Alkalinema sp. FACHB-956: one gene and its partner. The protein of the gene in region 2 interacts with the protein of the main gene of each other region in a pairwise test. Links are inferred from orthologs where the notes say so. Each region holds a gene or a part of one and is shown on either strand. Other genes may lie near its edges.

Region 1 (15,169 bases), on a different replicon or contig from region 2:
AAAAACGCCAACCCCATCAACCCTAAACTCACCGCCAGCGACAAAAACGGCAACCACCACGCCCCCCTAAAACTACTCCAAGCCGCCCCATCATTCCACACATGGGTCAAGTGAAACACCCCCGGAACGATCTCAATACTATGGCAAAACTCCAACGGCCAACCCTTTGGACATAACGGTAAATGATCCAATATCCACAACTTCGTCAGCCGATCGAGAATCAGACTGGAAATCGCTAGTAGCCAAAAGAACGGATTGCGCATAGGGACAGCCCATCAAAGGTTAGTAAAACACAGAACGGATTAGTAAAAGCACAGGTTAATAAAAGCACAGAGATTAGTAAAACATGGCACGACGAACCGCATAAGCCGCCAGAGCGATCGCGCAAACCACCGCCAACTGCCCCGGCAACAAATTCACCGAATAGGTCACGATTGCCTGCACGAACGGAACCTTACTCGCATCAGCCAACTTCAGACCATACACCGCACTGAGGTATAGCATCCCAGTTGCATGAATCGTTGCCAACCCACTCAAGCAACACACCGCCAACCATTCCAAACGTGGTGCCGCCCGAAACGCGAGATAGCCACAGAGCCAAGCCCCCGGCAGAAACCCCAACAGATATCCAAAGGTGGGTTCTCGCAGGTAACCAATGCCACCCCCATTCATAAAAAAGGGAAATCCCGCCAAGCCCAACCCCAGATAGGCAATTTGAGAAATCACCGCCGCATTCTTACCCCCCAAACAGCCCACCAGCAAAACAGCGCCAATCTGGTAATTCACACCCAAGAAATGCGCCGGAATGCCCTGCAAGCTCCAAGTCCAAGGCAAGCCCACGATCGAAGCCTTCAAAAAGTTACCCCCGATCGTCAGGAGCAACCCAATCAATGCCCATAGTAGTTCAGTCAACGTCACCACGAACCGTCACCACGCTTGTTCGTCCTAGGCTTACCCAAGCCCTCGGCAGGCCGGTAAAGCATTCTGTGCCCGTCCAAGCATTCTTCGCCTGTCAAAGCATTCTGTGAATTGTATCAGGCTAAGGCGGGCATCCGGTGCCCCAGGGGACAGAGTCCCCCCGCTCCCATAGCGGCTATTCCGTGGGCAAACTAGATCGCAAAATAGCCCTCGGAAATTCCTCTCGAGGTGACCCTGTCGCAGGCAATGTCGGGGACGCAGATCTGTATCATTAATTAGATTCATTTGGTACATCCTTTAGCGTCTTTACCTTGAAACCTATGGTTGCTGCTGCATCGTCCAAAACCCTCGATCGGATCCGTCAAATCTATTCCCAACCCTTGCCCGATTTGATGTTCGAGGCCCAGCAGGTCCATCGATCGCACCACGATCCACGGGCGATGCAACTCTGCACCTTAGGCAATATCAAAAGCGGAGCTTGCCCAGAAGATTGCGGCTACTGCTCCCAAAGCGTGCACAACAACTCCGGCCTCAAACCCGAACCACTGATGCACACGGACACCGTCTTGGCAGAGGCCCAGGCCGCTAAAGCCGCCGGAGCCACCCGGTTCTGCATGGGGGCAGCATGGCGGGAAGTGCGAGATGGAGCCCAGTTCGATCGCGTCCTCGACATGGTGCGACAGGTGGCAGCCCTGGATATGGAAGTCTGCTGCACCTTGGGCATGCTGCAACCCCACCAAGCCCAGCAACTCAAGGAAGCGGGCTTAACCGCCTATAACCACAACCTGGACACCTCCCCCAACTACTACGAAAAAATCATTACCACCCGCACCTACCAGGATCGACTCAATACGATTAAAGCGGTCAGTGATGCCGGAATTTCCGTCTGTTGCGGAGGCATTGTCGGCATGGGTGAGTCGGAAACCGATCGCTTGGAATTCCTGGAAGCCTTAACCACCTTGGATCCCACACCGGAGTCCATTCCCATCAACAGCCTGATTCCGATCGCAGGCACCCCCCTGGAAAACGCGCCCCCCGTCGATCCCATTGACCTGGTACGGATGATCGCCACCACGCGCATCCTCTTCCCCAAGGCGATCGTGCGCTTGACCGCAGGCCGTTCCCAGATGAGCGATGAACTACAAGCCCTCTGTTTCCTCGCCGGAGCCAATTCGATCTTCACCGGCCCCGTGTTGCTAACGGCCCCCAATCCTTCCCGCAACCACGACGCTGACCTGCTCGATCGCCTCGGCATGGTGCCTAGAACCCTTTAGATCGCTGTAAATTTAACTGGTCTGCCGATCGTTACGCTCCCGTCACCTGTTCAGCAATCCACTGGAGATAGGGTAGGGAGCCTGCCACGATCGGCAGCGCAATCACTTCCGGCACCTCATAGGGGTGGAGCGATCGCACCATCGCGTCAATCTCACCAAACCGCGCCAGTTCCGTTTTAATCAGCAGTTGCAACTCGCCCTCCTGCTGCACTTCGCCCTGCCAGGTGTAAATCGACGTGACGGGAAACAGACTGACACAGGCCGCCAGTTTCGCTTCTAGCAAGGCATGGGCGATCGTCTCGGCGATCGTTCCATTGGGTACCGTCACCAGAACGGTGCAGTATTGACTCGTCTCAGCCATCGTTCTCTTTCTATACTGAAGCAACTAGTGAATCAACGCTGGTCATCCAAGCTAGTCATCCACGCTGGTCATCCCAAAAATGATTAGCCGATCGAACAGCTTCATATTGCTACCCTTAAACCGAGACTCCTGGCAAGTTCCTATGCTACTTCGATCGATTTTTTTAGCAGTCCTGTGGATCGGTTTCGTTGGGTATGCCTTCCTGCTGGCTCCCCCCGATCGACCGGACACCCTCGACCTCATTCTTCGCCTTTCCACCGGAAAATTTGACGGCATTAATCCGTTGATCGTCAACTTGTTCAACATCATGGGCGTGTTGCCCTTAGCCTACGGCTGCCTGCTCTACAGCGATGGACGCGGCCAAAAACTCCCCGCCTGGGCCTTTTCCGCAGGATCCTTTGCAGTGGGAGCCTTTGCCCTGCTGCCCTACCTGATTTGGCGCAAGGATAACCCGCAATTTGTAGGGCCGAAAAACTGGGTGATTAAACTGTGGGATTCCCGCTGGCTGGCGATCGTCATTGCTCTCGCAGCGGTCACCATGATTTATCTAGGCTTCAGCAAAGGCGATTGGGCGGATTTTGTCCAGCAGTGGCGCACCAGCCGGTTTATCCATGTCATGAGCTTAGATTTCTGTCTCCTCTCGCTGCTCTTTCCCACACTGCTGGGGGACGACCTGGCACGGCGCGGCATCAGCGATCGCCGGATTTTCTGGATCGTCTCCTGCCTTCCCCTCTTCGGCACCTTGGGCTATCTGCTGTGGCGACCCCCCCTGCCGGACAATTCAGCTCCCCCCGCTAGCACTCCAGCCTAGGCGGCAGCGACGATAGCAACGACGATAGCAACGACCATGGCAACCGTACATCTTTGGCAAGCAGGACTCGACTGCGATCGCCGCCAACTGGCCCACTATGCCCAACGCCTGTCACCGGATGAGCAGCAAAGGGCCGATCGCTTCGTCAAACCCCGACACCGCGATCGCTTCATCACAGGGCGGGGCATCCTGCGGGGGCTGCTGGGGCAATGTCTGGGAATTGCGCCAGAGCGCTTGCAATTTTCCTACGGGGCCCACGGCAAGCCTGACCTAGCCTATCCCGCCAATTCTGGCTGGCAGTTCAATCTGGCCCATTCCGAGGATCAATCCCTGATTGCCCTCACCCAGGGGGCCGCGATCGGCGTTGACCTGGAAAAAATCCGTCCCATGCCGCAGTTAGAGCAACTCACGGCCCGCTTCTACGCCCCCGATGAACATGCCCAGATCCTGGCAGCCCCGATCGCCGATCGGGAAATGCTGTTTTTCCGCTATTGGACGTGCAAAGAAGCCTTTCTCAAGGCAACTGGGGAAGGCTTGGGCAAACTCCAGCACCTACAACTCGCCCTCGGTCGATCGGCCCAGGAGGAACCTGTCCGCATCATCACCCTCCCGGAAAGTCCTCCCACTGCATGGCAATTGCGGGAACTGCCGCTGACCAACGGGTTTGTCGGCGCGATCGCCGTGGCCCATGCTGAAGTGGCGATCTCCTTCACCTCTTTCCAAACCGGGGAGTTCCTATGCTAGTATTGTTAACTGCTGTCTAAAACTTAAAGCAAGGAAACGCAATAATCCCATGGCTTTGCTGCAAACTCGTAAGCAAGAAATCATTTCTGATTACCAAACCCACGAAACCGATACCGGATCCGCTGAGGTGCAAGTTGCCATCTTGACGGAGCGCATTAACAAACTGAGTGCGCACCTCAAGACCAACAAAAAAGATCATGCTTCCCGCATGGGGCTGTTGCGCATGATCGGCACCCGTAAGCGTTTGCTGGCCTATATCCAAGGCAAGAGCAATACCCACTACCGTGAACTGATTACTCGTCTGGGTATTCGCGGTTAAGAACCCTATTGGCAGAGTGCTCCCTATGTCGGCTGAACCGCAAAAGTCTAAGCAAGAATCCGCTTCTGAACGCCTTCCCTTTGAACCAGGTGCCTCGAAAAAAAAGGTAGCAAAGCCATCGGAGGCTCGGGCAAGTTCTGAGAACCAGAGTCAACCTGAAAAAGCCGAGCGATCGGCGAGCGCTAAGCCGGGTGGCATGGGGGTTCCTGAAGTTGTCAGTCAACGCATGGCTCGTCGGATGGCTTTCTTCAGCGGAGTTCCTACCTTTTTAGGCATGGCAACCTTTGTGGGCAGTTACCTACTGGTAATTCAACTCCACTACAAAATTCCGAATACAGCAGTTCTGCTCGTAAGTTTAGGGTTCTTTGGCCTCGGAGTTTTGGGCTTATCCTACGGTCTATTCTCTGCATCTTGGGATGAGGCTCGGGTGGGTTCTCTTCTCGGCATTGATGAATTTGGCACCAACACGGGTCGCCTGATTCAAGCCTGGAAGGAAGCCCGCGCCCAACAGTCAAAATCCCCGTCTTCTAAAGACCGATAATTTTTTGCACTCAGCATTCCACCCACTTGATACCGACTTGTGGGCTGGGCACAATCCAAAAGAGGTGTAGATCCTAGGATAATGACTAGGTCTGCGCCTCTAATTTTTTATGCAGAATTTCCCATTCTCGTTACGGCTAGCAGAAGACGCGGATTTACCCACGATCGCCCGTCTAAGCCGCTTTGCCTTTGTGCCCACCCAGTCCGACCAGCAGGTGCAAGAGGGTTGGTTCAGTCAAGGGGTGCAGTTGCCCGATCGACGGCGCTGGGTCGTCACGGAGGCCCAAACCGATCGCGTCGTCGCCACCTATGCGGAACTGGAATTGCAAATTGCCTGTTTAGGCAGCGTGATTCCTGCGATCGGACTAGGCGGAGTAGCCGTTGCGCCGGAATGCCGAGGCCAGTCGATCGCCCACTGGATGCTGACCCAGGCCATCCACCAAGCCCAGGCGCAACAAGTCCCCTTACTCATGCTCTATCCCTTCCAGCATGGCTTCTATCGCAGTTTGGGCTGGGGCTGGGTTGGGCAGGTTTATCAATATCCGATCGCGCCGCAGCACTTACCTAAATACCCACGATCGGGAACTGTCCAGCCCATTACCCCTAGGGAACGCCCTGCCGTCCAAGCCCTCTATCAACAGGTCGCACTGCAAAATAACGGTTGGCTGCTGCGATCCGATCTGCAGTGGGAGGCATGGTTTCAACCGCTTCCAGGCCAGGATTTCTGGGGCTATTGGGAGGGTGAGACACTCTTGGGGTATGTCCTGCTGGGGGTGGAACAACAGGCCATCTATGGCACAAAAGCGATCGCCGTCGTGCGGGAGTGGGTAGCAGTTAACCCAGCAGGGTATCGGGGTATTTTGGCCTTTCTGAGAAGTTTGCGCGATCAGTTTTCCCTCCTGATTTGGCATACCCACAGTGCGGATCCCTTTCCCCATTTACTGCAACAGCAGGATCGCGTCCTCCCCCAAGGGCACGATCGCACCTTGCTCCGGTTCAGCCATCGCCTAGGAGAAATCGGCAGTAGCTTCATGTGGCGTTTAGTAGACTGCCAAGCTGCGCTAACGTCCCGTCCAGTGCAACCCACCGCCCCGTTTAGTTTGGCCTTGCAAGTTCAGGACGCGATTTTAGGGAATTCTCAGTGGTGGGTTGACTGTGCCGATGGCCGCATGACTTGTACCCCGTTACGATCGCGGGCCGCCGCCCCGGCCATCCTCACCCTATCGATCGAACATCTCAGCGTTCTGTTTGCTGGAACCCGTACCGTTGAGGATCTGCTGTGGACCGAGGAAGTTCAATGGCAGGGCGATCGCACAATCCTCACTCACCTGACCCAAGCGTGGCAAGGTCCACCCCCCTTTTGTTGGGATTTTTTCTAGAAATCACCTGGGTTGGGACTGGTCTAGAAATCGACGCTAGGACAGATCCCGCTCTTCCTGTTGCCGCTTCAATTCCTTGAGACGGGTTAACTGATCTTCCACGGATTGGATTAACCGATCTAAATCCAGGCCATTGGTTTTGCCATCGGTGGAAGCGAGGTTAATCCGAGCACGATTGTGTAGCTCAGTAATTTTGTGTTGCAGTTCCTTGGCAATTGTCAACGTATCCCGGCTGAGATTCGTTAACTGTTGCTGCTGGTAGAACTTTAAGGCTGCACCGCGCAACACTTGCAGAGTTGCCTCTTCTCCCGTCGGTTTGGGAATGATGCGCAACCGTAGCAAAATGCGATTACGTTCATACAACCGTTCAATCTCGACCTGTAGAGGTTGATCGATCGGTTTCAACGGCAGACGCATCAAACGCTTGAGTTGAAACAATAGGCCATCAAATAATTCTTTGCTCAGGTTGTCTAGCATGGATTGGACAACGCCATTTTCACTCCAGAGAACGCGGCCTCCCGGAGTTTGACGCTCAAAATATAGCCGTCCAATGCCATTGTCTACAATGCGGCCCAACAGTTCCTGGATCAGTTGCTGGGGCGGCAGATGGCTGAGAATTTCTGGGGAACTGTCGAGGTATTGGGGAGAAATCTTGAGGGACGGTAGTGCGTTCTCTGGCCAAGGAAACGGCGGGACAGCCATGGCTTCCGAGACCCGATCGGGAAGTCTTAAATCCTGCCGAGGTTGGTCTCGATCGCCCTCTGGTTGGGCTAGCAATGCCTCATTAGAGAGTAATGACTCTTGGGATAGCTGAACCGCAGAAACGTCGCCGTTTTCTGGCCGGGGGAATGCCGTTGAATCCAATGCATCCAAGGCCGCTGGGTCGATCGTGCTGAACGGATTCACAGGAGACCCATTCGTGCGGGCCGCATTTGAGTCCAGCGGAGGGAAGGCAGGGTTGGAAAGCGGTTGAATTTCGGTGTGGGTGGCCCCCGATGCAGCGGACAAGTCCTCTTGAAGGCAGGTTTTGCCCTCTTGGGTGGTGGTATTCCGATGGAGCGATGGAATATTCCAGTCCGTTAATAGATCCGGACTTTCCAACACCAAAGTTTCCTTCAGCGATGCTGGATTAGCGGAGGCAGGCCGAGGGGCAGGGGCTTGGGAGCCCGCGTCTAAGCGGTTGAGGCTTGCTGGATCTAAATGTGCTGGCTTTTTGGCCCGGTTTTCCACCAAGTTTAAATAGGCAGACAGAACCTTATGGTGGGTTTCTGAGGTAATGGTTTGGGGGATCAGCGAATAATTGAGAAAAGCCAAAATGCGACGAACATAGTCCAACGCAGCAGCATCCTGTAGATTGACCATGCCCAGCCGCAACTTGCTCCCCTGAATCGAAAGGGGGAGGATTTGGTGGTACAAGCACGCTTCGAAGGGAAGAACTTTCCCAATCAACGTGAAAATGCTATCTAAATCAGTCTCTTGGTTCACCACGGCGGATGCATTGGGAGGGTTAGGGTGGTGGGGCGCTACTGCCGACGCAGAGCTTAATAACGGGTCAGCCTTAGGATCGATCGATCCATTAGACTGCAAAGAAGACTCAGAAGATGAAAAACTGAGTGGAGATGCTATAAACATAGTTCAACCAGAAACCCACTAGGTAGACCTAGTACCCTAGACGAAGGGATTGGTTGAGACTCCGGAAAAAAAAGATCTTTGTCCCCTATTCTATGCGGTTTGAGAAGGGGGATTCGAAAGATAAGCATTGCGGCTTAGTCGAACGCTGCATCTAACACTGAGCCAAACTAAGTTCTGTCAAACCCAGTTCCAGGGTCTTTCTATAGTAGAAGCACACAAGTAGAAGCACACAGGAGCACACCCTCTCTCAGGGAAGAACCTTTTGCAAATCGCCGTCACGATCGCCCAGACTTAGGGGCTAGCGAGTCAAATTCCAACGGTTCTACGACGAGTTGTCTAAATTAGCAATTTTGCCGAAGCGCCTTTTCTCTTGAGTTGACTAGACTGGAGAATAAGCTCTAAATAATAAAAAACCGACAGTCCTCTTAAGAAACCTGTCGGCCAGTCGTGTGTTCCCTGTTGATGACTCGGCTAAAGTTGAGTCCTCTTTATTATGTCTACATCAACCTATTACGCAAGAGATCGAGATCAGTGAAGTGCTGTGATCATGATCACATATAGTGGGTCGCCTTTCAGACTAGAAATGCGGCCAATCAATATTGAATAGTTACAACCGAAATTATACGGGTTCTTCCTACATTTTAGCCCGACATACTCAGTAATTCTACTGTGTTTTTTGAAAATGTAAATCTTTGAATCAGAAGAAATGATCTGAAATTGCGGCGAAGCTGCAAAACGATAAAGTCAAACCCCGTGAAAGTCAAACCCCGTGCTAGTTAGAGGGGGGAACTGAACAAAACGCTTCTACGCAACGAACAAATAATTCTACGCCCAGGGCAAGTGCCGTTTCGTCAAAGTCGAAGCGGGGATGGTGATGGGGATAGTTGAGCCCTTGGGCTGAATTGGCTGAACCCAGAAAGAAGTAGCACCCTGGAACTTCATTTAAAAAGTAAGACATATCTTCTCCCCCCATGGTTTGACAGTTGGGAACAACCCCTAAGGGGGATTCCACAACGGTTTCTGCGATCGAACTCACAAGGGCGGCCATGGTGGCATCGTTGATCACCGGTGGATAGAGCTTGTGGTAATTCAACTCATAGGTTGCGCCATGGCTTTGGCAAATCCCAGCAATCACCTGTTCCACCCGTTGCTCAAAGAAGGAGGCATAGTCTGGATTGAAGTAACGCACTGTCCCACTGAGCCGAGCGGTATCAGCAATGACGTTACAAGCCGTGCCCGCATGGAACTCGCCCACGGTCACGACCGCGGACTCGATCGGATCTACGTTGCGGGCGACGATCGTTTGTAACCCATTGACAATTTGGGCCGCCACAACAATGGAATCGATCGTCTGCTGGGGAATGGCCCCATGGCCCCCTTTGCCAAAAATGGTGCAGCGGAAGGTTTCAACGGCAGCCATCAGTGCACCACTGCGCACCCCCACTGTGCCAATGGGAAGCTGATTCCACAGGTGTAAGCCAATCACCGCATCCACCGTAGGATTTTGTAAAACACCGGCGGCGACCATGGGTGCAGCTCCGCCTGGGCCTTCTTCAGCAGGTTGAAAAATGATTTTGACCGTACCGGAAAAATCTGGATTGCGAGAGAGATAGTAAGCGGTACCGAGGGCGATCGCCACATGGCCATCATGGCCGCAGGCGTGCATTTTACCCTCATGCTGCGATCGATACTCAACTTCGTTTTCTTCTTGGATCGGCAAGGCATCCATATCGGCTCGGATGGCTAAAACCTTACCCGGTTGCTGGCCTACGATCGTGGCAACGATACCCGTTTCGGCAATGCCCGTTTGATGGGGAATGCCCCACTCTTGCAACTGAGTGGCGATGAAAGTGGCCGTTAATTGTTCTTGGAATCCCAGTTCTGGCCGTTGGTGCAGTTGTCGTCGCCAGTGAATGATCTGGGGATGGAGCGATCGAATGCCGAGGCGCACCTGTGAGAGTTGAGGAGAGGAAGAAACCAGTGGGGATGCAACCATACAGCAGTAATGACTTATCTATAGGGAATAACCAAAGGAATAACTAAACAGGGATAACCAAGCAGGAATAACCCATTAGCCCGAGCATTCTTTGATTTTGGCATCCCCAGAAAACTTTCGCTGAGTTCCGGCAGAACATCTCTCCCAAGACAGACTTCGATCAGACGGAATTGAGATAGGACGGACTGGAATTCCTTCAATCTGCATGAGGTGGAATGGGTGCGAAGCTATGGAATCCCTGGCGATTCTAGGCTGAACCGATCGTCAGAATTCCTGCAAGTTATGTACTTTCCTTGACGATCGATTTGGCGCTTTTCTAGGGTGGATACATCTTTTCGCCCGCTGATTGCTTCCTTTCATTGCTTCCCTTGGTTGGATATTTTTAGACCCACTTTACTAGACACACCATGAGCGTTCGATCGTGCCTTCGGGAATGGCCTATCTGGTTAGCAACCTTGACGGCTGGTTTCTTGATTTTGCTGAACTCTTGGCAGGGAAATGCGGTTGCCACCTTGCCTCCCAATTCTCCCATCGCCCAGGTTGGTGGACAGTTCCAAGTTGCCTACAGTCCTGTTAAGAACGCAGAATTCGCTCCCTTTCGGCAAGTGATTCAAGAAAGTCGGTTGTACGAAACGATCGCCGAAGAACTGAATAAAGGGTTGGTTTTGCCCACCGATGTCACGATCGCTTTAGCAGAGTGTGGTACCGAAAATGCGTTTTACAGCGCCGAGCACAAAAGCATTGTGATGTGCGATGAACTGCTGGCGTATTTTGGCAAGTTGTTTGCCCCCACTGCCACTTCGGACACAGACTTGGGAGAGTCTATGCTCTACACCAACTTATTTGTCTTTTTCCATGAACTGGGGCACGGATTAATCGATCTGTACGATTTACCCACGACCGGGCGAGAAGAAGATGCCGTTGATGAGTTTTCTACCATATTGCTCCTGGAAGCAGGCCCAGATGGGGAAAAAGCCGTGCTCAATGCAGCCCATTGGTTTGTCTTACAGAGTCAGCAACAGTCGGAGAATTTAGCCTTTTGGGATGAGCATTCCCTAGATTTACAGCGCTTTTATGGCATTGCTTGTCTGGTTTACGGCAAAGATCCCAACAAGTTTGCCGATCTGGTTAAAGATGGACTCCTCCCGGAAGCCCGTGCCCAGCGCTGTGGTCGTGAGTATACGAAAAAGTCACAAAGTTGGGAGAAGCTCTTGGCTCCCCATGGAAGATCGTAATGGGCGATCGTAACTTGCGATCGTGACATAGCCTGCGATCGTAACTTGCGATCGTGATATGGCCTGCGATTCAGGCTCCATCCCATCTGTTGTTGAGTCGGCGGATGGGATGGATAAAGCAGCTAGATCAGGTTAGGTGATCGAAGGTGATCGAGTCAGTTTAGGCGGAATGCAACGTCTTCCAGTGTTGTTGCAGATCCGCGATCGTAAACACGGCATCAAAGTTCAAGCCTTGCTCCGCATAAAACTCCGCACCGCCCTGTTGCCGATCGACCAAGGAAATCACACGATCGACTTGATAGCCCGCATCCCGTAAGCGATGTACTGCCTTCATTGCCGATTGCCCCGTGGTGACCACATCTTCCAACACCACAACGGGACTCCCCGCTGGTAACGTCGGCCCTTCAATGTAGGCTTGGGTGCCATGGCCTTTGGCTTCTTTGCGCACAATCAAGGCCGTCAGCGATCGACCTTCATAGGCAGCAACGACGCTTGTGGCCGTGACGATCGGGTCTGCCCCTAACGTTAGACCCGCAACCCCAACCGTATCTGCGGGAATGTAGGGTAACAAGATGCGCCCAACGCCCAACGCCCCCTGGGGATGCAGCGTGACTTGCTTGCCATTGATGTAGTAAGTGCTGCGCTGTCCAGACGAGAGTAGAAAATCTCCCTCCTTATAGGCGACTTCGCAAAACAAATCCAAAAGGGCTTGCCGGAGATCGGACAGGTCAGCACTTGCCCAAGCAAAGTTGGATTGAGTCATATTTTCTAGGGTCATCAGGGCAAACTAAAAACATTAATTGTGGGCACGATCGCCACCGAGATCAGTCGGCGTTCGATCAACTGGCAAACGATCAACAGACAAAACAGACCTCTAAACTTGATTCAAATTCACCAAATTCGAAGCTCACACTCAGGCGCTCACTTGAGTCAAACCAGTGCGTGAAACCAGTGCGTGAAACCAGAGTTTAGAACACCCGCTAACACTCGCGATCGCTGCGTGTTGAATCCTCCGAGCATTCCAGCATGGGATCTTGCCAAATTTGATCTTAGTCGGAAATGATCGGCTACCATGAATCGAAAACTTCGAATCACAAACTTCAAGGTCAATTTTTTATGGGCGCAAAGCTAACACATTGGGGTAGCTTGCTGCTAATGGCCACCGTTGGGTTATTCCCTATGGTTGCCGTACAAGCGCAAGAACCCACTGCTACAACAATTTATCGGCCCGATGAAACTATTCCTGATGCCATGGATCGGGAGTTTTTTGATCATGGCAAATCCTATGTGAATAGCCGTGACTTTCCGGCTACACAAAGTTTTCACACCCTTTTTGGCCCCGAATTTCCTGAGAATGCGATTATCAAAGACGCTAAAAGTGTCTATCGCCTCTATCGCTACCTGCAAGAACTGCAAAACGATCAGGATCCTTATCTCCGAACGGCGGATTTGGCCAATCCATTTAATACTTCAGTGCAGTTTTTGCCCAGCCAAACTGGACGGATGGCAGGCAATGAGCTGATTTTTGAGAATAGTGCTCCGGCTCCGGCCCCTGACCCCATGCTGGCTCCGCCGCCCGTGGCAGCGCCCGAACCCGTTGCTGCACCACCTATCCGGCAACCCGTGGAAGCCAAGTTTTAACGATCGCAACCTCCATGGTTGCAGACCGATCGCGTTTGAACAACGATCGCAGAGTTAAAAATTCTGCGATCGTTATTGTGTATGGCTAGCTTTGTGACGAGTGCTTTGTGAATGGATGCTCTGCGGGAGGAAACTTGCGAAAGAGAAGCAGCAAGACCGATCCTCACGGTTCCAAAGCTTTACAGTTCCAAAGCTTTACAGTTCCAAAGCTTTAATGGCAGCTTGCACCCGTTGCACATTGTCCTCTTGTCCTTGCTGCTGGTAGAGCTGATAGGCCCGTTGGAAAGCTTGCAGCGCAGCTTCCCGCTGATTGCGGGCTTGCAGTGCCTGACCTAAACCATAGAAGGCATTGGCGTCCTCCGGATCAAGCTGGGTTGCCTCTTGATAGGACGCGATCGCACTGGCATAGTCCCCCTGCTGAAAGTAACTGTCTGCAATGCCCCGATGGGCTTCGGGCAAGCGACTGTTCAACAAAATGGCTCGCTGGTAAGCCGCGATCGCCGACTCTGTTTCGCCCGCCGCTAACAGGACGCGCCCAATTTGCGCTTGTAGTTTAGCATTGCGAGGATCCAGTTGAGCGGCCCGTTCAAAGGCTTGGAGAGCCGAGGTGCGATCGTTGCGCATCAGGTGGGCAATTCCCAGCCCGAGGGGAATGCGGCTGGACTGGCTGTCAAACTTAGCGGCCCGTTGGAGAACATTGATCGCATCTTCGGGGCGTTCCTGCTCCAGTAGGATGAATCCAATCCCTGTCCGGGCATCGGTATTTTGGCCGTCGATTTTCAGGGCTTGTTGGTAAGCTTGGAGTCCTGCTTCGTACTGGTTTTGGCGGGTTAGCAAAACGCCCAATCCCAAATAGGCATTGAGGTGGCGATTATTCAAGTTGACCGCCGTCCGATAGGCAGTGATCGCCTCATTTTCCCGACCTAAACTCGCCAGATTAAAGCCCAGTGCATAGACAAAGTCAGCATTCTTAGGATCGATCGCGATCGCCTGTTGATAGGCTTGCACCGCTTCCTCGTACCGCCCTTGGGTCGCTTGAAGATAGCCAATGCTAGAGAAGATTCGAGCATTTTTGGGGTCTAGCTGGGCCGCACGCTCAAACAAGGACAAAGCTCTAGCGAAGTTTTTCGCCTCAACTTGATCTCCAGCATCCTTGAGCACCGTTTCAAGTTCTTGCTGTTCCGCCGTAGGCTTACTTTGGGCGTACAGTTCAACGGATTGTGCCATCGATGGCACCCCCGTTAAGGCAATAAGGGTGGTGACGATCGCCCCCAGGATTGACTTACCAAAAGAGTGGGTCATAGTGAGAGTTGTGTGAGGAACGGGCAGAAATGCTACCATCTCTGGGTTCATTTTGCGAGGATAGCCCATGATTTTATCAACAACCGATATTCTTCAAGGAGTAGAAATTGACTCCTATCTTGGATTAGTCACGGCTGAAGTGGTCTATGGCAGTAATGCTTTACGCGATTTTTTTGCCGGAATCCGGGACATTATTGGGGGCCGTACCGCCAGCTATGAACGGGTTTTCCAACAGGGCCAGCAGGCAGCCTTTGCAGAATTGGAGGCCCGCGCGAAGGCCCTGGGAGCCAATGCAGTGATTGGAATTGAAATTGACACCGGAACCATCAATCTCGACCAGTCTGGCGTCATGCTGTTGATTACGGCAGTGGGAACCGCGGTCCGCACTCGCTAACCCGATCCCGCGAAATTCCTGGCATTCTCAAGCCCCTGGCTCTCATATTCCAGGAAAACTTAGGCTCCTTGCCCCAGAAGCTTCTGGATACCTCAAAGCGTGAAAAATAATTAATAAAAAAGAGGTTATCCTAGGATAACCTCTTTTTCGTACGGGCTAGGAGGGATTCGAACCCCCGACACCGTGGTCCGTAGCCACGTGCTCTAGTCCACTGAGCTACAAGCCCTCGCACAAGATTTATATTAACACACCCTTCTCGAAAAATGCAAAACATTTCTGAAGACTCTCTCAATGCCTCATCCCTCAGTCATTTAGACGATCGCGGTCAGGCGCAAATGGTGGATGTGTCCGCAAAACCAATAACCGTGCGGCAGGCGATCGCAGAGGGATTTGTCCGGATGCAGCGATCGACCCTCGATGCCATTTTGGCTGGCAATTTGCCGAAGGGGGATGTTTTGGGAACGGCTCGCCTTGCGGGCATTATGGCTGCGAAGCAAACCGCAAATTTGATTCCCCTATGCCATCCCCTGCCGTTGCAAAAGGTGGAGGTGCAGATCCTTCCCGTGGAAACGTTACCCGGTGTGCGCATCGAAGCCACCGTGAAAACCAAAGCGGAAACGGGG
Region 2 (15,340 bases):
ACGCCCGTCATTAATGCGCCTTCTAGCCAGTTCATTATCCTCTCCTTCTTGTGATTTTAATGGCAGCGTGTTAGAGGGATTCAATGGTGTTATTCCTTGAAAACTATCAAGATAGTGATACGGCTCTTTGCTTGACTGATCGATACAGCAACCCATAGCAAAACAGGCTTCAGGCGTTGTATCTATTCCTTGTCGTTACGTAATCCGCTGTATATCGCTCGGGGAGCTTTAAATTTCGCCATGATATAAGACTATTCTCTTCAATTGATAAGAGCAAATAGTCTTTATTGTGATATTGATAAATAGAAGTGATTAATCTTCTACATTCATTCTTTGGGAGTCAGTTCTCGTGACATTAAAAAATCTCCTCAAAAGTGCTGGCTTCGAAGAGATTTAGTCTTGATAACGTTGCTGTAGTTAATGTTGCAACAATAATAATGATGTGCCGATGATGTTATGGAATGAGATTATGCACCATTAAAATTGTCGAATCCTTGTTCGATGAGATAAGGTTGGAAGATTTACTTGTTTGGCATCTAATCTTCATCTGCAATTACTAGCACGATCGCGAATCCATCGTAGCCCTTGCTTCCAACGGTCTGAATTGCAGTAGCCTTTACGCGAGGTTCTGCTGAGAGCAACTCATTAAACTTGCGTACACCTTGAATATTTTCATCACGACTCTCTGCATCAATGATGCCCCCCTTCCGCACCACATTATCCACAATAATGACACTGCCCTGCCGTGCACTTAATGATTGAGTATTGCGATCGAAATGATTTTTTAGGCAATCCGGAACATGCCTATTGAAAAGTCCTTTTTTCATGGAGCGGTTCACCCGCTTCACACCACTGAGTGTAATTAAGCCGATCGTCCCCCTCGCTGATGATTAAGGCCAATGATTCCACCCAGTAACAACGCCATGACTAGTCCAAACAAAAGGGTTTGCCAGTCGTTAGTGTTGATTAAAAGGTGCTTCTGCTTCATGGTTACAACTTGCTCAATTGACCGCGAACCCTAGTTTTCTACGCAGCCAGAGCCCAACTGCCGTTCCCACTAGGGCTGCAATAATCCAAACCCAGCCATGCAAACTGGTTGAAGCGATGCCCCCAAAAAATGCGCTGATATTGCACCCAAAGGCCAAGAATGCGCCGTAGCCCATTGCAAAGCCGCCCCCTAAAGTCGATGCAATGGCTGGGAAGTTCCACTCGGTCTTAATCACAAATCGTCCAGCCGCAGATGCAGCAATTAATGCCCCTAAAATCACTCCTAGGTTAATCACAATGCTGGCATCAGTGAATAGGGGTTGTCCCAGAGCTTGCTGTCCGCTCCCAGTTCCCCAAATAGGATGTCCATTGGGATTCCAGCCTAGAAAGAGGGCTACTTTAGCAGCACCTAATGCAAAGCCCCAAGTCACGCGCCAAGGCTGTCCCGAGATAATTAATGTGAACCAATTGAGAATGGCTAATAAAACGGCTCCCATAAATAATGACCAACGATCGGATAACCACGATCGCCTTGTCCCTGGAAACTGAAAAATTGACTTAATCTCTAATGAACGCCATCCCGAAAAAATCCCCTTGTATTGGCTCCAGCGCAAGAAAACAGCTATGAGCGTGATCACCGCTAGTTGTAGTACGACTGCTCCAAGCCACCCAAAATTCATTCCTAGGGAAATCGGGGGGATCGATGGCAACCCAGCCCAGAAAGCGCGAGTTAGACTGGCCACAAATGCACCCACTGAAAAGGCTAGGAATGTCACGCCCATGGACAAACTGCCGCTTCCCAGCGTGTAAAGTGTGCCGCAACCACAAGCCCCACCAAACTGCATCCCTACGCCAAACAGTACTGCACCGATGATGCCTTGCAAGCCGATTGGAGCCACAGCTCCTTTCACTACTTGCCCTCCGATCGAGCCTGCGGCTAATACGGGTGCAAACAAAATCGTTGCTACACCCAACATGACTAACTGGGCGTAAATTCCTGTGACTTCACGTTGTATAAACAACTTTCGATAAGCGGAGGCAAACCCAAACCCCGATCGATACAATGTAACGCCAAACAGTCCACCAATCAAAAATAATGCACTTTGTTGCCAGCTATAACAACTCAACCCAACCATTCCCATCACCAACCCCGCTAATGCGATCATTGCAAAACGGCGCTGGGGATTCTGGTTGGGGGGACGATCGAAACCACTGTCAGATGAATCAAGAGGAGTGATGCTACTCATAATTGCAGTCTAGATGCCTATGGACTACTACAAGTTTCTTCAAGTAAAAGTCTCTTCAAGAAACCGTGATCCTGAAGAGACTCAAAGCGTTAATTACTCAAATCTAGCTGTTCTTGCCCCCGGTAGAATTTTTAGGGGGCGGATCGGAAGTTGTGCAACTCATCAAATCAGCGGAATTGGATTGTTGCACCATCAAAGTTGAAACTAGTGCTAAGCTAGTGCAGCTGACTAGGGTGATTGCCCACGCAATATTTAATGTTTTCATTGCTGTTAATGCCTGCGTTGCGGTCAACATTCTTTCAAGGTCTGATCTTCTGGTGAAGTTATGCCTTGATGGGTTTTTCTGGCCCAGTTTCAACCGGCAGATCTGTAGTACTGTATTCTGTCCAGGAGCCTTCGTAAATACGAACCTTAGGATATTTCAGTAGGTGCTTCAGGACAACGTACTGTAAGGTGGCTTCCCGACCAGTGCTACAGGAGACAATGATATCGTCAGTGGGTTTAATCCCTTTCTCTGCCAGTAACTTGCGGATATCGTCCAATGGCTTCAATTTGTGAGGGTTTTTTAGGGCATCCTGGGCATTATCCGCTTCCGTAAAAGTAGGCCAAGGGATGTTGCGTGCGCCAGGGATATGACCGTTACGAACCCAAATGTCCTTTTCTCCTCGGAATAAATCGCCGGGACGGGGATCAATAAAGACTACTCCCGACTTACCAATCAAGTTTTTGACATCCTTGAGTGTGACCCGAATGGATGAGTTATCTCGAACAGTGAACCGCTGTTGTGAGTATCTGGGAAACTCTTTGGTCGTCGCTTCCCCAGATCCTTTATAGCCAGCAAACCCACCATCCAAAACAGCAATGTTTTGAATGCCCGATCGCTCCAATAGATAAGCAACCATGGTTGAGCCCAAGATATCCCGCCCGTCGGAATAGACTAAAACGTGGCTTTGATTGCTCACGCCTGCTTTACCTAAAGTATCGCCGAGTTTAGTAGTATCCCAATATTGCACTGGTAAGAAACCATCGGGGCCTCGGAAGACGGTATCAGCAATATTGATGGCATTGGGGACATGACTCGTAATGTAATCTAATGGCGCATTCCGCACATCTAAAATTCGTAAATTCTTGTCCTTAACATGGGCTTTTACCCAGTCAGGCGCGACAAACTGAATCTGTGCTTTTGTAGCTGCTGCTCCTGGCGCGATCGTGGCCCAAGGTGTGATCACTAGTACGGCTACCAGCACTGCTAACAAAGATAGAAATTTAGGGGCGGACAGTTTTCTCAGTTGACCTCTCGCCCACATCAAAACCAATTTCATGGGTTTTCTCCTGAAATGTTTGGACGATCGCAGCGTAATCTACGGCGAGCGACTGTAGAATCTACGGCAACTTGATCGGATAACCGTAGTATACTCTGTTGAGTACAGTTGCACAGCTTTCTAAAAATTACAAGTCTAGAAATCGCAAGTTTATAGCATGGGTTCTGTAATGACTTCCCCACGGGATTCCTGGCTGTATGTCAGGAATTCATGACATAAAAAGGACGTTTTTTCTGTTCCTTCCGCGCCATTAACCGGCTGCTTGCAAGCTGCATCGTGAAAAAGATTGTACGAAGGGGTTGATTCCAAGAATCCAGAGTCGATTGTGGGAAATTAATCAAGCCTTTCGGAATCGGGTGTTGAGATCCTAGATGCCTCAAAATCCCACATTTACAGGGGGGATTTCAAAATGTACTGGTAAATCTTGACCTGTAGAGGGGACTTTGAGGGGAATGCTCTAATGGCTTAACTCGTTGGTATTGACGACCCAAGGCAGCATGATTACTGTTGAGATATGAATTCTTTCTGCTCACTGAGGTGGTCATCATGATGTCTACAACTACAAGTTCTCAAGCATCCATGACTATGAGTGTAGAAATGCAAAACTGCATTAACATTTGTAATCGCTGTCACGAGATGACAATGACCACATTGACTGAATATCTCAATCAACAGGAGCAACAGACGGACATTAATCTTCTCTGTTTGTTGCGGGATTGTTCTGAAATGTGTGTAATGACGAGTAACCTGATCACCGATGGCTCAGAGTTCATGGGAAGAACCTGCCAACTGTGTTCTGAAATGTGCGAAAAGTGCGCTACTGTCTGTGAGTCCGTTCCTCAAAATCAACAGTTAGCGGACTGTGCGGCCCTATGCCGTCACTGTGCTGAGGTTTGCAAGAGCATGGGATTGCAGGCAATGGCTTATTTCCGTCGGCCCAATTTGACCAATCTAGATTGCATCACGAGTCTACGCTAATCTCTTCTTCTAATGGTGTTCTGGTTCTAACAGTGTTCTGGTTCTACAGTGTTCTGGTTCTAATACTAGGGTTCCTATTGGGCCTATGAGGAGGATCAATCAGCATCAAAACCACCATTGGGCGATCGTTAAGCGATCGCCCAATGGTTTGAATTATTTAATTGTGAGTGTTCTACTAGTTCTCTACTAGCGGGAAAACGGTACGGGGGTTGAATAATGGGGTACCCAACCTTTTGCAGTGATAAAGTACCGAACTGCTTGGTAGGAGAGGGTTATGCTAGGACTGGATGCGTGTTCTACGAAGGCTGGGATCTGTAAGTAATCACCAACTTCAAGCTGTAGTTGCATCTCGCTGCCATCTGGACGAATAAATCTAAACAGCATTTCCCCCGAAAGTAAATGCCAGATTTCGGGATCGGTATGATAGTGCAAGCGATCGTACATCGTTGCTAAGGAAAGTAATTGACTCGTGCCGGGATGGACGATCGCAACTTCACACCACTGGCAATTTGTCTGATATTGTAGGGCTTTAAATTTCTGGTTATAGAGACAGAGTAGATTTTGTTTTTCTACAGCGGTTAACCCATCTTGTTGCACCAAAAGTTCTGAGGAATAGAGTTGCTCACCTAGACTCCAATGGTGTAGCTCAACCCCAATCTCGGCAAGATGAGCGGCAATTTCTTGTTCCTTAGATAGAATCGTTCCACCAGCTAGCAAAAGGTGTGCCATAGAACTTTCGGTGTAGATTGGTTAAGTTTAGTATACCCCAGTTTCTTGGTCGGAAAACCGGGGATTTAATCTTTCTCAGATAGTAATAGCTAGGATCAAGTCACAGAATCGGCACTAGGAAGATGATGCACATAAGACGTGTGATGCTTAACAGGGAGCCAAGCGGGGTTGATGATAGAGGTCAAGATCCTTAAAGAGTGGGGTGCTGAGGTAGCGTTCTCCAAAACTGGGTTGAATGACAACAATGAGTTTATTGGCATTCTCAGCTCGTTTTCCGATTTGTACCGCCGCCCAGAGCGCAGCTCCCGAAGAAATTCCAGACAAAATGCCCTCTTCTCTGGCGAGTCTTTGGCCATAGCGAATGGCGTGATCATCGGTGACCGTGATGACTTCATCGATCAGTTCTAGGCGCAAAACTGGAGGAATAAACCCAGCCCCGATGCCTTGAATTTTGTGTTCTCCGGGTTTGCCTCCGGTGAGGACTGCGCTGGTGGCGGGTTCAACTCCGATCGTTTGTAAGCTGGGTTTCTTGGCTTTAAGGGCTTCAGAAACGCCAGTAATGGTTCCCCCCGTCCCTACGCCAGCCACAACAATATCCACGAGACCGTCAGTATCTGCCCAAATTTCTTCAGCCGTGGTTTCTCGATGAATTTTAGGATTGGCGGAGTTCCGAAATTGCTGCAACATTATAGCGTTTGGCGTAGTTGCAACGATTTCTTCTGCCCGTGAGATGGCATTGCGCATCCCGCCTAAACTAGGGGTTAATTCCAGTTCGGCCCCAAAGGCTTTCAGCATGAGTTGGCGCTCAATACTCATGGTTTCCGGCATGGTGAGGATGAGGCGATATCCCCGAGCAGCGGCAATCATGGCTAGGGCAATACCGGTGTTGCCAGAGGTTGGTTCTACTAATATCGATTCACCGGGTTTAATCAATCCTTCTTCTTCCGCCGATCGAATCATGCTGAGGGCGATGCGATCTTTAACGGATGCCGAGGGATTCAATCCTTCTAATTTAATTGCAATCCTTGCAAGACAGCCTTCTGACTGCGGGATGCGATTGAGTTGCACCAAAGGGGTAGAACCAATCGCATCGGTAATGCTATCCAAAATTCCCATAGAACCCAATTTTTATCAACGCAACGGGATAGCTCTATAATATACGGTATTCCCATCGGTTAACCGTAGATAAAATTGTGAGCCTTAATTGTGAGCCTTAATTGTGAGCCTTAATTGTGAGCCCTGACGATGCCCTGACAAGTTTCCGCCTTGATTAAGGGGAGCTAGGGGGGATCGGTATGGGTTGCAATTACCAGTTGATTGGGTAGTACTTGCGTTAGGCGTGATACTTGCTCTAAGTGTAATTCTTGCGTTAAGCAATGTTTTTCTGTCGGCGATGCTTGCTGTAAGTGACCCTTAAATTCAGTCGGTAGGTGTGATTTATGTGCCAATTACTCGGAATGAATTGTAATGTCCCTACCGATATTTGTTTCTCCTTTGAGGGCTTTTGTGCGAGGGGCGGAAAAACCGATGAGCATCGGGATGGTTGGGGGATTGCCTTTTTTGAAGGGTTGGGATGCCGGGTTTTTTTAGATGATCAACCGTCGATCGAGTCTCCGATCGCGCAATTAGTACGGCAATATCCCATTAAGTCCACGAATGTCATTGCCCATATTCGCAAGGCAACGATCGGGCCAGTGGGTCTAGAAAACTGCCATCCGTTTAAGCGCGAGTTATGGGGACGCTATTGGGTGTTTGCCCATAACGGTGATCTCAAAGAGTTTCATTATCCAAGCCAAGGCCACTACTGCCCCGTGGGAAGTACGGATAGTGAACAGGCGTTTTGCCAGATTTTAGAAACCTTACGGCAACACTTTCCCCAGGGCAAACCCCCCTTGGAAGTGCTGTATCCAGTCTTGGAAACTTTGACTCAAGAGATTGCCCAGTATGGAATTTTTAACTACTTGTTCTCGGATGGGGAGCATTTATTTGTGCATTGTTCCACGAAGCTAAGTTACATTATCCGGCAAGCCCCGTTTGCAGCGGCTCACTTGGTGGATGAAGATATAACGGTTGATTTTCAAGAACTGACAACGGCGAGCGATCGGGTGGCTATCATTGCAACAGTTCCATTGACTGATAATGAAGAGTGGATTACGTTGCAACCTGGAGAACTGCTCGTGTTCCAGGATGGTCAGCCTGTGACCCAATCCGTTATTCCCTTTTACTCCCCTAACTCGCGCCATCCGGTGGCATCCTGAGGCGCTGCTTCGATCGCGCCATTGCTAGAGGTTGATGTCGTGGGGGCCGCTGGCGTTGCTAAGCTCCCAGAGGCTGGGCTGACTGCTGGCGTTTGGCTGCCGATCGCAGCAGCCTTAGTGGCAGACCCCGCTTCCTCGCGGATTGCTTGCCAGGTGATTTTACCTTCGGGTTCAATTTTGACGCTAACAATGTCACGGCTAGTACTAGGAAGGGTTGCCGATGGTGGGGATTTGTCAGGTGCAGTGGATGCTGAAGCATCAACCAATTTGCACTCAAAACTATCTCCCGGTTTAATGGCCCGATAGCCACCGCCGCAGTCAACTTTCAGCGTCTTTGGGAAAGGGGGCAGTCCGTCCTTAGGGGGGGTGGCTTTTGAAGGCGTAGAATCTGGCAGGGGAGGGGTTGCGGAGACTACGACGGATTGGGCGAGATCGGGTTTTTCCGGGGTCTGGGTTTGGCCCAAAACCGCTTGAACCTCGGACTCTAATTTGGCGAGGTTGAGTAATCGCCAGGAATGGGGAATCTCCCAATTAACCTTGTCTTTTTCCGCTGTGGCCCTCACTTGGATAAAAAAGCCTCCCTCGGGGTTTAAGGCTCCCGTGCATTCAAATTCTTGGTCGGGTTGAGCTTGCAAGTTCTTGGGACAGGTAATGGTTTTGACTGAGATGCCACTTTGCTTTTCAATCTCCGTTTTGAGGAGGGTTTCGATCGAATGGGTTGCGGAGGATTGATTGCATCCGGTTAGGCTAATCAATGCGATCGCTGCGATCGCCCTGAATCTCATACCTAACACCACACTTCGTTTTGCCATGCTGATCTGTTTTGCTATGCTAGTTTGCCTTGCCATGCTAATTCCCCTCAATGGCTAAGGAAACGCGCTCTCCACCCACTTTTTGTAAGGTGCCTAAAACCTTGGCCAATTGTTCATAGGACACTTTGCGATCGGCTTTGAGCAAAACAGCGGCTTGGGGGCTGCTGGCCAAAAAGGTTTGCACTTGCTGGGATAAATCTGTTTCACTCACAACCACATCTTTCACGGCTAATTTGCCTTGGGCATCGATCGCGACAATCATGGGGTCAGGGCCTTTGGAGGCTGACGGATTAGCAGGGGCATTGGCGCTGGGCAGTGTGACGTTTAATGCATTTTGCTGTTTCGTCAAAGTCATTGACACAATGATGAAAAACGTGAGAATGGTCATAACCACGTCCATCATGGGTACCAGGTTGACCTCTGGCATTTGATTACTAGCGTGATTGCTGCGTTTCAAGACCATGATTAACCGTCCACTGTGCTTCGATCCGGGATAAACTCATTCATTCTGCCCATGTCAGAATTGGACGCGGATTTTTGGTATTGAAACTTAGGTTCGTACCAAATCTGTCGATAGATTAATTCCAGTTCACTACCCACGATCGAAAAATAATCCAGTTGCTTGGCTTCCAGGGAAACTAACACTCGCAAAATACTCAAGGCAATAATTGCGACAATCATTCCCCCCGCCGTTGTGATTAAGGCTTCCCCGATCCCAGCCGCCGCTTTGCCCAAATCTCCCGCACTGCTTGCCCCGCCGCCGCCACCGATGTTGAGGTTACTAAACGTCATAATCAAACCTGTGACGGTTCCTAAAAGACCCAATAATGGAGCAATCCCAACGACGCTTTCCAGTAATTTGTGTCCCCGTCGAATTTCAATAAATTCCTTTTCACTCGAAGTTTCTAAGGCTAGATGAAACGTTTCGGGCGTAGGCTGGTGTAAGCGTAACGGTGCTAGTAGATAGCGCCCGATGGGAAGATGGCTACCTCGCCGTGCAATATCTGCGGCCAACGCGAGATCGGTATGGGCTGATTCCAAGACATCGTGGACAATTCGACCTTCTTGCTTGAGTAACTGTCGCCAGAAGACAGCTCGTTCGATCGCGCAACCAAAAGTTGCAACGGATAACCCCACCAGCGGGATCATCACCGGCCCCCCTTTGGCGATCATTTCATAGAAATTAGACATGGATGTTCCTCAGCTTGAGCAATTGACAGGTTTGCGATGAACGTTGCGATGAACGTTGCGATGAACGTTGCGATGAACGTTGCGATGAATTTTGCGGTAAATGGTGTTACGACTTTACTGGGGCGGCACATTCCAAATCGTCAAGACACTACCCCCCTTGGTACTTGGGAGAATGAAAACGTAGAGTTTCTTCGAGGCATCCACGGTGTACAGTAAGCCACCGTTGTAAGCAGTTGGGCCGTCAAAATTAATGCCTCGGGTGCCCAAGTTGCCCTGAATATAGGTTGGAAATACGTCTTCTGGTGCTTCGTCAAATAGCAGCGCTGCCGAAGCACCCGGCTTGAGTTTTGTGCCTGCAAAGGCGATCGTGGGCTGTGCCAAACTATTCGGGGTGGCATCTGGAGCTGAGGTGGAACCGAGAATTTCGGCGACATCCGGAGGGACAGGAATGGCTTTAGCGAGGTCTCCTAAGGCAATGACTTCTGGTGCCAAAACATAGATAGCGGTGCCCGTGGTATCCACTAAGATATTCAGAATTTGGCCCTGACCTTTCCGGGAAACTTGATATGCTTTGTGATCCGGTTTATTCAAGACGGGAGAGGCTTGATATTTTTTACCAGGCAGTTCCTTTTCAAAAAAGCTGGCGACAGAGGCCAAGTCTTTTGTGGTCGTAAAGCAAGCAGATTGTCCGTAGCAACCGGCGACTGCCCCTGGATAGATGGGAAAATCATCCCAAGCAGAGGACGTATTCTCTTCCGAAGTGCTTTGCTTGGAATCGTCCTTAGTTTCTGTCTGCTTAGTTTCCGTGACCTTGGGAGGGGTGGCGGGTGGAATCGGGTTTGAGGGCTGGGTGGGTGGGGGGGAGAAGGTGGGTTTGCTCAGGGTGGCGGTTTTCTGAGTCTTAACAGATTTAATTCCAGTCGATTTGGTAATCGTTGGAAGTTGCGTAATGCGCACCTTTTTTTCTTCTGGTTTTACAGATGCGGCTTCTTGTTTCTCACCTCCCGTGGGAATGACCAGCGATAGGCCATGGAGTCCTAAAGAAATTGCCATTCCTAATCCGAGTAGCTTTTTGGTGGTTTGGGCGTGGGGAGCGGGGGCCGCATGCAACCATTCATCGATCGCTGTCGTGGTCACTGTGGTGTGATTTTCAGCAATAGATTGGGGATCAGTAGGCGAGTCAGGTGACAAATTCTTACTGGCCTCGGATGTCATTTTAGGAGGAAAAAACTTTAACACGGGGATTACGCTTGAGACTCACGATGAAGATAACTGAGACGAAGAAAAACTACAGGCACTGAATGTAAATTGAACTGTGCCTGTAGGCATTTGCCGATACCAAAATTGTGAGGAATCATCCATAGCAACCCTTGAAATAAGCCTCAAATCCTGCAATGAGCCTTTCAGCGCGTTGAGTGGGAATTTCCCTAAAAGGGGCTTACTCAAGGGTTGCTCAGAAAGATGCTGAGAGCCTAGCGCTTATTGACTACCTGATCAAAAATTGCACCATCAGCAAAGAATTTCTTCTGAACTTCGTCCCACCCTCCAAAGTCCTTGACGGTGTATAACTTGCTGACCTTCGGGAATTTCTTCTCAAACTCTTTAGCCACACCGCCATCTACGGGACGGAAGCCAACTTTGGCATATTCCCGTTGCGCTTCTGGGCTATACAGGAACTTCACTAAGGCTTCCGAGACTTCACGGGTACCACGTTTGTCAACGATTTTATCAACTACCGCGATCGGGTTATCGATCGAGATATTGACAGGCGGGATCACGTAGAAAACGCGATCGCCATTTTGCTCAGCCAGAATCACTTCATGCTCATAATTCAGTAAAACGTCGCCTTGCCCCTTTTTGAGGAAAATGTCCGTGGATTCTCTTGCATCCTTGGGCCACACAGGAACGTTTTTAGCAACTTTGCTAAAAAATTCCTTGGCTTGGTTGTCGTTGCCCCCGGTCTGGCTCACGGAACCCCAAAGTCCGAGGAAATTCCAAATTGCGCCCCCGGATGTTTTGGGGTTGGCCGTAATGACCTGCACGCCATTGGCGAGATCACTCCAGGTTTTCACTTTCTTAGGATTGCCAGGACGAGTGACTAACGCAATAACCGATTTAGTCACAATGGCATCATTGGGCGCTTCCTTTTCCCAGCCGGGTTGAATTAATCCAGCCTTTTCTAAACGCTTGGTATCCAGGGCCAGGGCCAGGGACACCACATCTGCTTCCAGGCCATCCAAAACGGCTCGTGTCTGGCTACCCGATCCGCCATAGCTACGATTGACGACCACTTCTTGGCCCTTTTCTCGCTTCCACTTTTCTTGGAACAAGGGAATGATTTTGTCGTGGGCAGCTTTGGTTACGGCAAAACTAACAAGTGTGATTTCTACTTTGTTAGGTTTTTGGGCAATCAATTTTTGCTCTGCAGGTGCAGCAAACGCTGAGGAAACTCCAATGGGCATCAGCGACAAGCTTAGCCCAAGACCCACTGCCGCAAATGATGGGATTGACGGTTTTACGGTAGTCATAACAGTTTAATCCTCGGGTGCTCTCTGTTCTTAGGAAATGGATTCTTCTGATAAGTACGCTGCTCAAACGACTGAGGGAAATAACAATTCAAAGCGCGCTCGTAAACCCAGCCAGTTCCCTGATTGATTTAATCTACGGTAAATCGAGCGGAATACCGTGTTTATTTGAGCTGCATAAAAGAATGTCACAAAAATCACCCAAGATCAAGAGGTTAACAATTTTTTCTCTAAAAACGATGAAATAGTGTCAACGTTTCCAGAGGGGGCTGATCTATTGATGAAATAAAGTCTGAAAATTGTAGAGTGATGTATTAAATGGTCTTGACCCAAGGCGATTTTTGTGTAGGTCGAAAATGATTTTCTTCAGGCTGTTCAGAATTAGAGGTACCCAGCATGTACCGTCTGTCAAAGTTGAAATGACCGGTTGAAATGACCGGTTGAAATGACGGGATTGTGCATAGGTTCTAAATGAGCTTGGAAATTTCTCTCCCTAATTCCTACAAAACTTCCCTCTAGCCTCTCAATTGAGCTGGCTACAACGCCCTCAATACGGTCAATCAATCGCATGAGTTTCAGACTGCTCAACAAAAGATGTGATCCAAAATACATTGACTAAGTTTTGTAAAAATAATGATAAAAAAGAGTATCGAGATTAGCAAAAATTTAGTGACTTAAATAACAATGGTGACTGAATCAGGAAAGAGAGACTATGAAAATGCAAATTAAACTACTTTTTTAAAGTAATGAGATATACATTTTGGGTTTTTTAGTGCTCTCGCATTACGAAAGCGTAGTAATGTTTCGTAATCAAAAAAGACTTTGCAGGTGTTGTATAAATGAACCCAAGAGAAATGCAGATGACGAAATAAGCGTACCTAAGCGTTGTGTTTATTTCTCGTTAATGTTTCTCTCTATGTAATTTCAGTGTTGCTGGAGTAAGTTCTTTAAGGTTCCTTTCATGTTGTTCTAAATGATTGGCTCCTTGAGTTAACTAATTTCTGGAAAATCAAGTTCTAGATGATGAGTTCATTACTCAAAACGCATTACTGAAAGTTTATTCAGTTTCAAAACAACAATTTTTAGGAGATTGCAACCATGGTGCAAGATGCCTTTTCTAAGGTGACAGCCCAAGCTGATGCACGGGGGGAATACGTCAGCGATGCCCAAATCGATGCTTTGATTAACTTCGTTAGAGAAGGCAACAAGCGAGTTGATGCAGTTAATCGGATTTCGAGTAACGCATCCACGATCGTCACCAATGCTGCACGGGCATTGTTTGAAGAGCAGCCCCAACTGATTTCACCTGGTGGTAATGCTTATACAAACCGCCGTGCAGCTGCTTGCTTGCGCGATTTGGAAATCATCTTGCGCTACGTTACCTATGCAATTTATGCCGGGGATGCGAGTGTTCTCGAAGATCGTGCTCTGAACGGTCTGCGGGAAACTTACTTGGCTTTGGGGACGCCTGGTGCTTCCGTGGCTGTGGGCATTCAAAAACTGAAAGATGCCGCGATCGCTTTGGTGAATGATCCGAATGGAGTCACCCGTGGTGATTGCAGTGCCTTGGTTTCGGAAATTGCAACTTACTTCGATCGGGCATCCGCAGCCGTTGGCTAAAGTTCTGGTTCCCTGGAACTACTTCAGAACTACTTCCTAGGAATGGATGCAATTTGCATCTTTCCTTACTTTTACAAAGACAAAAATTCTTAGAGCTATTAGGAGAAAATTCGTTCATGAGCAAGACTCCTTTAACTGAAGCAGTTGTGTCTGCGGATTCCCAAGGCCGTTTCCTCGGTAGCACTGAAATTCAAGTTGCCTTTGGTCGGTTCCGCCAAGCTGCTGTTTCTCTAGAAGCGGCAAAAGAGCTCTCTAGAAAGGCTGGCAGTCTCTCTGAAGCAGCAGCAAACGCTGTTTATCAAAAGTATCCCTACACCACCCAGCTCCAAGGGAAAAACTATGCTTCGGATGCACGGGGTAAGGCGAAGTGTGTTCGGGACATTGGCTACTACCTGCGCATCGTGACCTACGCATTGGTCGTAGGGGGAACCGGCCCGATCGATGACTACCTTGTTGCTGGACTGGCGGAAATCAACAAGAGCTTCGAGTTATCTCCTAGCTGGTATATTGAAGCCCTCAAGCACATCAAGGGCAATCACGGTTTAACAGGTGATCCGGCAGTTGAAGTCAACTCTTATATTGATTACATCATCAATAACCTGAGCTAGAGTTGGTTCACAGGTTAAGGCTCACTGATAGGTTATCTAGTAATGCGATCGTCTAGCTAAGATCTGATACCCAAGATCTGACGATCGCCCTACGAAACAGCTTGTCAGTGAGCTGTTCATTTAGACAGGTGTAAAGTAGGTAATTGGAATGGTGATTACAAGTGCCGCTTCCCGTTTAGGGGTTTCTGCGTTTACGAATGCAGCGCCAGTTGAACTGCGATCGAAGGCAAGCCAAGCGGATATCTACGCAGTGATTGCAGCCGTTTATCGCCAAGTTCTCGGCAATGATTATTTGCTCAAGTCAGAGCGCTTAATCAGTGCAGAATCTCTGCTGTTGAATGGAACGATCACGGTTAAGGAGTTTGTTCGACAAGTTGCCAAGTCCGATCTTTATAAAGCTAAATTTTTTTCGAGTAGTTTCCATACCCGTTTTACCGAGTTGAACTACAAGCACTTACTAGGCCGTGCGCCCTATGATGAGTCAGAGATTCAGGCACATTTGGATTTATATCTAGAAAAGGGCTATAACGCTGATATTGATTCCTACATTGACTCCCCGGAGTATATCCAAAACTTTGGGGATTGGGTGGTGCCCTACTATCGAGGCTTTGCAACGCAGACAGGCCAGAAAACCGTGGGCTTTACTCGGCTGTTTAAACTCTATCGGGGGTATGCCAACAGCGATCGATCTCAGGTACTTGGAAAAGCATCCCGACTGGGAGGGGAATTGGGGCGTAATAGCGCTTCTCCGGTGGTTGCCCCATCAGGGAGTAACAATGGGTTTGCTTACCAATCTCCGGCACGGGGTATAACGCCCCAGAGTACCTTTGGCGGGTCTTTAGCCTATGGGTCTGGTCGGCTGTATCGCGTGGAAGTTGCCCGACTGGCCAAGTTGGGTTACCCTAAAGTTCGCCAAGTCAATCAAGCAGTCATTATTCCCTACGAAGCGTTATCGAGTTACCTACAACGGATTCATAGCCAGGGGGGGAAGGTCGCTAGTATCACGCCACTTTAATTTTCTGTTGAATTTTTCTGTTGAATTTTTCTGTTGAAATGTGTCTAC

Evidence for each region.
Region 1: the proteins of H6G21_RS24430 (region 2) and bioB interact in binary tests that used the Escherichia coli proteins (3 or more experiments, as listed by UniProt). The link is inferred for Alkalinema sp. FACHB-956 from one-to-one orthologs.

The regions. Positions count from the first base shown.
Region 1 is NZ_JACJRC010000005.1:17,132-32,300, forward strand. Bases 440-3,215 are described here. They hold bioB (biotin synthase BioB), read left to right. Parts: upstream 440-1,238; coding sequence 1,239-2,192; downstream 2,193-3,215. Other genes in these bases: H6G21_RS08110 (biotin transporter BioY), read right to left, coding at 440-918; cutA (divalent-cation tolerance protein CutA), read right to left, coding at 2,224-2,553; H6G21_RS08125 (DUF2834 domain-containing protein), read left to right, coding at 2,696-3,215. Also shown: lspA (signal peptidase II), read right to left, coding at 1-263; more of H6G21_RS08110, read right to left, coding at 337-439; more of H6G21_RS08125, read left to right, coding at 3,216-3,364; H6G21_RS08130 (4'-phosphopantetheinyl transferase superfamily protein), read left to right, coding at 3,401-4,108; rpsO (30S ribosomal protein S15), read left to right, coding at 4,158-4,427; H6G21_RS08140 (PAM68 family protein), read left to right, coding at 4,453-4,968; H6G21_RS08145 (GNAT family N-acetyltransferase), read left to right, coding at 5,078-6,346; H6G21_RS25390 (hypothetical protein), read right to left, coding at 6,383-7,933; H6G21_RS08155 (M20 family metallopeptidase), read right to left, coding at 8,751-9,974; H6G21_RS08160 (DUF4344 domain-containing metallopeptidase), read left to right, coding at 10,382-11,209; pyrE (orotate phosphoribosyltransferase), read right to left, coding at 11,370-11,987; H6G21_RS08170 (hypothetical protein), read left to right, coding at 12,389-12,850; H6G21_RS08175 (tetratricopeptide repeat protein), read right to left, coding at 13,046-14,152; H6G21_RS08180 (YbjQ family protein), read left to right, coding at 14,220-14,546; cyclic pyranopterin monophosphate synthase MoaC, read left to right, coding at 14,810-15,169. UniProt on the Escherichia coli protein: Catalyzes the conversion of dethiobiotin (DTB) to biotin by the insertion of a sulfur atom into dethiobiotin via a radical-based mechanism.
Region 2 is NZ_JACJRC010000046.1:6,807-22,146, reverse strand. Bases 5,665-8,611 are described here. They hold H6G21_RS24430 (class II glutamine amidotransferase), read left to right. Parts: upstream 5,665-6,702; coding sequence 6,703-7,521; downstream 7,522-8,611. Other genes in these bases: H6G21_RS24420 (biopolymer transporter ExbD), read right to left, coding at 8,371-8,611; H6G21_RS24425 (DUF4333 domain-containing protein), read right to left, coding at 7,485-8,333; cysK (cysteine synthase A), read right to left, coding at 5,665-6,379. Also shown: H6G21_RS24465 (cadmium resistance transporter), read right to left, coding at 1-35; H6G21_RS24460 (hypothetical protein), read right to left, coding at 537-827; H6G21_RS26125 (hypothetical protein), read right to left, coding at 863-988; H6G21_RS24455 (YeeE/YedE family protein), read right to left, coding at 1,002-2,234; H6G21_RS24450 (sulfurtransferase), read right to left, coding at 2,558-3,556; H6G21_RS24445 (four-helix bundle copper-binding protein), read left to right, coding at 4,199-4,534; H6G21_RS24440 (acireductone dioxygenase), read right to left, coding at 4,721-5,263; more of cysK, read right to left, coding at 5,411-5,664; more of H6G21_RS24420, read right to left, coding at 8,612-8,796; H6G21_RS24415 (MotA/TolQ/ExbB proton channel family protein), read right to left, coding at 8,799-9,524; H6G21_RS24410 (hypothetical protein), read right to left, coding at 9,639-10,661; H6G21_RS24405 (sulfate ABC transporter substrate-binding protein), read right to left, coding at 10,997-12,052; H6G21_RS24400 (phycocyanin subunit beta), read left to right, coding at 13,148-13,669; cpcA (phycocyanin subunit alpha), read left to right, coding at 13,786-14,277; H6G21_RS24390 (phycobilisome linker polypeptide), read left to right, coding at 14,426-15,292.